DNA from 2 places in the Mumia qirimensis genome. Region 2 is predicted to be linked to the other one. Evidence: predicted binding sites of a transcription regulator. Region 2 holds the regulator's gene; the other holds the start of a gene.
What was found. Region 2 encodes HrcA, which represses chaperone genes, less so after heat shock. Its sites were predicted from a motif close to TTGGCACTCGNNNNNNNCGAGTGCCAA; they were not measured.
Positions count from the first base shown of each region.

Region 1: groES (co-chaperone GroES) is a predicted target of HrcA. The motif match lies at 1,252-1,278, and genes of this name have one in related genera.

Region 1 is NZ_CP162023.1:3,799,850-3,803,262, reverse strand. Features, by position in the region: gene AB3M34_RS18325 (class I SAM-dependent methyltransferase) at 51-1,223, opposite strand; gene groES (co-chaperone GroES) at 1,430-1,729, shown strand; gene groL (chaperonin GroEL) at 1,837-3,413, shown strand, end outside.
Region 2 is NZ_CP162023.1:1,697,937-1,701,349, forward strand. Features, by position in the region: gene AB3M34_RS08195 (ABC transporter permease subunit) at 1-163, shown strand, start outside; gene AB3M34_RS08200 (DUF3097 domain-containing protein) at 180-1,031, opposite strand; gene hrcA (heat-inducible transcriptional repressor HrcA) at 1,158-2,177, shown strand; gene dnaJ (molecular chaperone DnaJ) at 2,209-3,351, shown strand.

The DNA of each region.
Region 1 (3,413 bases), 2.1 Mb from region 2:
CCGCCGGTGGCGGGGCCCGGTTCCGGGCCCCGCCACCGGTGCGTCGCGGGTCAGGCGATCGGCTCGACCAGGAAGGCGCGTCCTTCTCCCGCCACGCGGGTCAGTACGACGGTCGCGGTGGTCGACCCGGTCAGCCTGAGCCGTTTGATCAACGCCTCGGGGACCACCGTCACCCCACGCTTCTTCACCGTCAGCGTGCCGACGTCGCGATCGCGGAGGGCGGCGCGCAGCTGCTTCTCGCGGTACGGAAGCTCCTCGACGACCCGGAACGCCCGTGCGTACGGGGTCGGCACGTGCGCGTCGCTCGAGACGTACGCGATGTGCGGGTCGACGAGCCACCCGCCGACGAGGGCCGCGACCCCGGTGACGAGCCCGGCTCGGATCACGGCGTCGTCCGGCTCGTACCACCAGGCTCCGGGCTCTCGAACCTCTGCGTCGGCAGGTGCCTCGCTCTCGGTGAGCGTCGCGGCCCCGTGCGCCCCGAGGACGGTCGCGCGTCGCCGCGTCCCCGCGAACCTGCGGCCCCACAGGCAAGCCTCGACGAGGCTGCCGCGTTCGCTCACCCACTCGGCCTCGACGCCCTCGGAAACGAGGTCGTGGGAGATCCCCGGGAGCACCTTGGCCACCCCACGCTCCTGGAGGAGGCCGCTCACGAAGCTCCAGGGCGGGCTGAACGCGTCGGGGTCGAAGGTCCTCCCGCGCCCGTCACGTCGGGCAGGGTCCACGAACGCCACGTCGTAGGGCGCCACGTCGACCGCGGTGGCGTCGGCGACCTCGACCGTCCCGTCGAGCCCGAGTGCCGCCAGGTTCGCACGCGCCATGGCCGCACGGAGCGGGTCGCGCTCGACGCCGTGCACCGTGAGACCGGCCCGGGCCATGGCGACGAGGTCCGCCCCGATGCCGCACCCGAGGTCGAGCACGGTGCGAACGCCGTGCGTGTGCAGGCGTGCGGCGCGATGGGACGCCACGGCGGGTCGCGTCGCCTGCTCGAGCGCGTCGGGCGTGAACCACATGACCGCGGCGTCCCCGCCGAGCTTGGTGCGTGCGCGTCGCCGCAGGGACGCCTGGCCGGTCGCTGCCGCCACCAGCTCGCCCGCGTGCCCGTCGCGGCGGAGGCGGGTGCCGAGGACGAGGTCGTCGACCTCGTCCTGGGCGTCGGTGACCTCCTGGAGGAGTCGCTGCCCCTCGGGGGAGAGGAGCCGTTCGAACGTGGAGACCTCCATGCGCCCAGTCTCCCAGCACCCCTCGAAGCTGGCACTCTGCTTGACCGAGTGCTAGCCCCGTCCTACGGTGGTGTTAGCACTCTCGTATCCTGGGTGCTAACGGTGCAGAGGCGCACGGCTCCCGCGACGGCGTGCGTACGAAGCACCTCCTTGGACCACAGTCCCAGTCATTCGTACGGGGTAACACCGAAAGGGGAGGTCGACAAGTGTCGGTCACCATCAAGCCGCTCGAGGACCGTATCGTCGTCAAGATTCTTGAGGCGGAGCAGACCACTGCCTCGGGTCTTGTCATCCCGGACACCGCCAAGGAGAAGCCCACCGAGGGCTCCGTCCTGGCTGTCGGCCCGGGCCGCTTCAACGAGGATGGCGACGAGCGCATCCCGGTCGACGTCAAGGTCGGCGACGTCGTCGTGTTCAGCAAGTACGGCGGCACCGAGGTGAAGTACGACGGCCAGGAGTTCCTGATCCTGTCGGCGCGCGACGTCCTCGCGGTCATCGAGAAGTAACGACGTGCACGCCCCGGCGGTCATCGGCCGCTGGGGCGTACGCACGCGTCCGCAGCACACGGGCCCGCGGTGTCTCGGCGGGTCCGACACCAACAAGAAGGATCCCCATGCCCAAGATTCTTGAGTTCGACGAGAATGCTCGTCGCTCGCTCGAGCGTGGCGTCGACACCCTGGCCAACACCGTGAAGGTGACCCTGGGTCCCAAGGGCCGCTACGTCGTGCTCGACTCGAAGTGGGGCGCGCCGACCATCACCAACGACGGCGTGACCGTCGCTCGTGAGGTCGAGCTCGACGACCCGTTCGAGAACCTCGGCGCGCAGCTCGCCAAGGAAGTCGCCACCAAGACCAACGACGTCGCCGGTGACGGCACGACGACCGCGACGGTGCTCGCCCAGGCGATGGTCCACGAGGGCCTGCGCGCCGTGGCCGCCGGCACCAACCCGATGGCGCTCAAGCGCGGCATCGACAAGGCCGTCGAGGCCGTCTCCGCCGCGCTCCTCGAGCAGGCGCGCGACGTCGACGACAAGCAGGACATGGCGCACGTCGCCAACATCTCGGCGCGCGACGCCCACATCGGCGGTCTGATCGCCGATGCGTTCGACAAGGTCGGCAAGGACGGTGTCATCACCGTCGAGGAGTCCAACACCATGGGCACCGACCTCGACTTCACCGAGGGCATGCAGTTCGACAAGGGTTACCTGTCGCCCTACATGGTCACGGACACCGAGCGCATGGAGGCCGTCCTCGACGAGCCCTACATCCTCGTGAACCAGGGCAAGATCTCGGCCGTCTCCGACCTCCTCCCGCTGCTGGAGAAGGTCGTCCAGGCGGGCAAGTCGCTCCTGATCATCGCCGAGGACATCGAGGGCGAGGCTCTGTCGACGCTCGTCGTCAACAAGATCCGCGGCACGTTCACCTCGGTCGCGGTCAAGGCTCCGGCCTTCGGCGACCGCCGCAAGGCGATGCTCCAGGACCTCGCGGTCCTCACCGGCGCCCAGGTCGTCACCCCTGACCTCGGCCTCAAGCTCGACCAGATCGGGCTCGAGGAGCTGGGCACGGCGCGTCGTGTCGTCGTCACCAAGGACGCCACCACGATCATCGACGGCTCCGGCAACGACGAGGACGTCTCCGCCCGCGTCAACCAGATCAAGGCGGAGATCGAGGCGTCGGACTCCGACTGGGACCGTGAGAAGCTCCAGGAGCGTCTCGCGAAGCTCGCCGGCGGCGTCTGCGTCATCCAGGTGGGTGCGGCGACCGAGGTCGAGCTCAAGGAGAAGAAGCACCGCATCGAGGACGCGGTCTCCGCGACCCGTGCGGCCATCGAGGAGGGCATCGTCGCCGGCGGCGGCTCTGCCCTCGTCACGGCTGCAGCGGTCCTCGACGGCGACCTCGGCCTGACCGGCGAAGAGGCCGTCGGCGTCGGGATCGTCCGCAAGGCGACCGTCGAGCCGCTGCGCTGGATCGCCGAGAACGGTGGCGAGAACGGCTACGTCGTCGTCGCCAAGGTCCGCGAGAGCGGCCAGGGCTACAACGCGGCCACCGGCGAGTACGGCGACCTCGTCGCCCAGGGTGTCCTCGACCCGGTGAAGGTGACGCGCTCGGCGCTCGCCAACGCGGGTTCGATCGCGGCGATGCTTCTCACCACCGAGACGCTCATCGTCGAGAAGCCGGCCGACGAGGACTG
Region 2 (3,413 bases):
CTGCTTCGACCGGCTGGCGGACGAGGGCTACGTGCAACAGGTCACCGCTCACCCGGCCAGCCACTTCTGGACCTTGCAGTGGCGTGAGGCGGCGCTCGTGCTCGCGCTGGCGCTCGGACTGGGAGGGCTGTGCTTCTGGCGGATCCGCGCCGACGCGCCGTAGTCCTCGCAGCCGGTGCTCAGCGCGTGACGAAGTCGATGAGCTCCTCGACGCGTCCGAGCAGCGCCGGCTCGAGGTCGGCGTACGACCGGACCGACCCGAGGATGCGCTTCCACGCGTGAGCGATGTCGGCCTGCGAGCGGTGTGGCCAGCCGAGAGACTGGCAGATGCCGTGCTTCCACGACATGCTGCGCGGGATCACCGGCCACTTCTCGAGGCCGACTCGCTCCGGCTTCACCCCTTGCCAGATGTCGACGTAGGGGTGGCCGACGACGAGGACGTGCTGCTTGTACGGCCCGCGGAGCACCGCCTGGGCGATGCGGGACTCCTTCGAGCCGGGGACGAGGTGGTCGACGAGGACGCCGAGGTCGCGTCCCGGTCCCGGCTTGAAGCGCGCCACCACCGACGGCAGGTCGTCGACGCCCTCGAGGTACTCGACCGCGACCCCCTCCACCCGGAGGTCGTCGCCCCACACCTTCTCGACGAGCTCCGCGTCGTGTCGGCCCTCGACGTAGATGCGGCTCGCTCGCGCGACCCGCGCCTTCGTGTCCTGGACCGCGACGGAGCCGGAGGCGGTGTGAGTAGGCCGCGCCGGAGCAGCAGGGCGTGCCGGCGCGTTCAGGACGACCGGCTTGCCCTCCAGCAGGAAGCCCGGACCCAGGAGGAACGTCCGGCGTTTGCCGCGCCGGTCCTCGAGGTCGACGGTGCCGAGATCGCGGTCGGTACGGATGATCGCGCCGCAGAAGTCGGTCTCGACCTCCTCGACGACCATGCCGATCTCGGCCTCGACCTCGGTGGAGCGCCCGCGTTTGGGGACGCGCCAGTCGCCGGACAGGACGTCGGAGCCGTATCGGTCGTGAGCCACGAGCAGCAAACTAGCGGTTCGGGACGCGTCGGACCGGGAGCCACACGCGGCTGGTGCGGCTGGCTAGACTGGCACTCAGGGCGCGTGAGTGCCAAGGGCCGTGCTGGACGAGGAGGGATCGTGGCAGAGGTCGTGCTCGACGAGCGCAAGCTGGCCGTGCTGCGTGCCATCGTCGAGGACTACGTGGCGACGCAGGAGCCGGTCGGCTCCCGCGCCCTCGTCGACCGCCATCAGCTCGGTGTCTCGCCGGCGACGGTGCGCAACGACATGGCGATCCTCGAGGAGCACGGGTTCATCGCCCAGCCGCACACGAGTGCCGGGCGGATCCCGACGGACAAGGGCTACCGTCTGTTCGTCGACCGGCTCGCCTCCGTGCGACGGCTGAGCACGCCGGAGCGTCGCGCGATCGAGTCCTTCCTCGACGGTGCCGTGGACGTCGACGACGTCGTGCAGCGCAGCGTGCGGCTGCTGTCGCAGCTCACCCACCAGGTGGCGCTCGTCCAGTACCCGACGCTCACCCGGTCCACCGTGCGGCACGTCGAGCTGGTGCCGATGGAGCGCGGACGCATCCTCGTGGTGCTCATCACCTCCTCCGGTCGCGTCGACCAGCGGATCGTGGAGCTCCCCGAGGAGCCCAACGACCTGCTCCTCGTCGAGCTGCGCGGCAAGGTGATCGGTGCGGCGGTCGGCCAACGTCTCCCGGACGCCTCGGCCGGTGTCGCCGACCTGATCACCACGTTCAGGCCTGAGGAGCAGCCGATCGTGACGGCGGTCGTCGCCACCTTGACCCGCGCGTTCTCCGACGAGCGCGCCGACGAGCGCGTCGCCGTCGGGGGCGCCGCCAACCTCGCCAGGTTCGGCGCCGACTTCGACACCTCGATCAAGCCGGTGCTCGAGGCGTTGGAGGAGCACGTCGTGCTGCTCAAGCTTCTCGGTGAGGCGACCTCGCCGAGCATGCTGACGGTGCGCATCGGTGCGGAGGTGCCGTACGAGGAGCTCTCGGCGACCTCGCTGGTCGCCACCGCGTACGGCACGAGCACGGAGCCCCTCGCCACCCTCGGCGTCGTCGGCCCCACCCGGATGGACTACCCGGGCACGATGGCGGCGGTGCGCGCCGTCGCCCGATACGTCGGCCAGACCCTCAGCGACTGAACAGAAGCGACCGAGAGACAGACAAGGACGCATGAGCCAGGACTACTACGAGACCCTCGGTGTCAGCCGTGACGCGAGCCCCGAGGAGATCAAGAAGGCGTACCGTCGGTTGGCGCGCGCCCTGCACCCGGACGTCAACCCTGATCCGGAGGCGCAGGAGCGCTTCAAGACCGTCACCGTGGCGTACGAGGTGCTGTCGGACCCCGAGAAGCGCTCGTTCTACGACCGTGGCGGCGATCCCCTGAGCAATGCCGGCGGCGGTGGTTTCGGTGCCGGCTTCTCGTTCAGCGACATCATGGACGCGTTCTTCGGCCAGCAGACGCAGCGCGGTCCGCGTGGTCGTACCCGCCGCGGCAACGACGCCCTCATCCGCATCAGCGTGTCGCTCGCCGACGCGGCCTTCGGCACGACCCGTGAGCTCAAGGTCGACACCGCGGTCGTGTGTGCGACGTGCCACGGCAACGGGTCCGCCGACGGTGCCGAGCCGGTGACCTGCCAGACGTGCCGGGGCAGGGGAGAGGTCCAGCACGTGCAGCGCTCGTTCCTGGGCGACATCCGTACGGCGCGCCAGTGCCCGACCTGCCAGGGCTTCGGCAGCGTCATCGTGAACCCGTGCGAGGAGTGCGCCGGCGACGGCCGTGTCCGCAGCCGCCGCACGCTCACGATCAAGGTTCCGGGCGGCGTCGACACCGGCACCCGGATCCAGCTCACCGGCGAGGGCGAGGTCGGCCCCGGAGGCGGCCCGGCCGCCGACCTGTACGTCGAGGTCGAGGTCGAGCCCCACCAGGTCTACACCCGCTCCGACGACGACCTCTATTGCGACGTCCGTGTCCCGATGACGGCCGCGGCGCTCGGCACCCAGATCGATCTGCCGACCCTCGAGGCCGACACCGGTGTCGATGCCGCCGAGGCGACGATCGCGTTCGACATCGCACCCGGGACCCAGTCCGGCGAGACGGTCACGATCCGCGGCCGCGGCGTCCCGCACCTGCGCGGTGTCGGGCGTGGCGACCTCCTCGTACGCGTCGTGGTGGAGACCCCGACGAGGCTCGACGACCGCCAGCGCGAGCTGCTCGGCCAGCTGGCGTCGGAGCGCGGCGAGGAGCTGGTCGAGCCGGAGTTCGCTGCTCCGCACCGTGGAGTCTTCGGCCGGATCCGCGACGTCTTCCGCTGATCGCCCCGGCCGGGCCCGATGCGCCCGGCCGAACGAGGACAGAATCACGCTCGCACACCGTC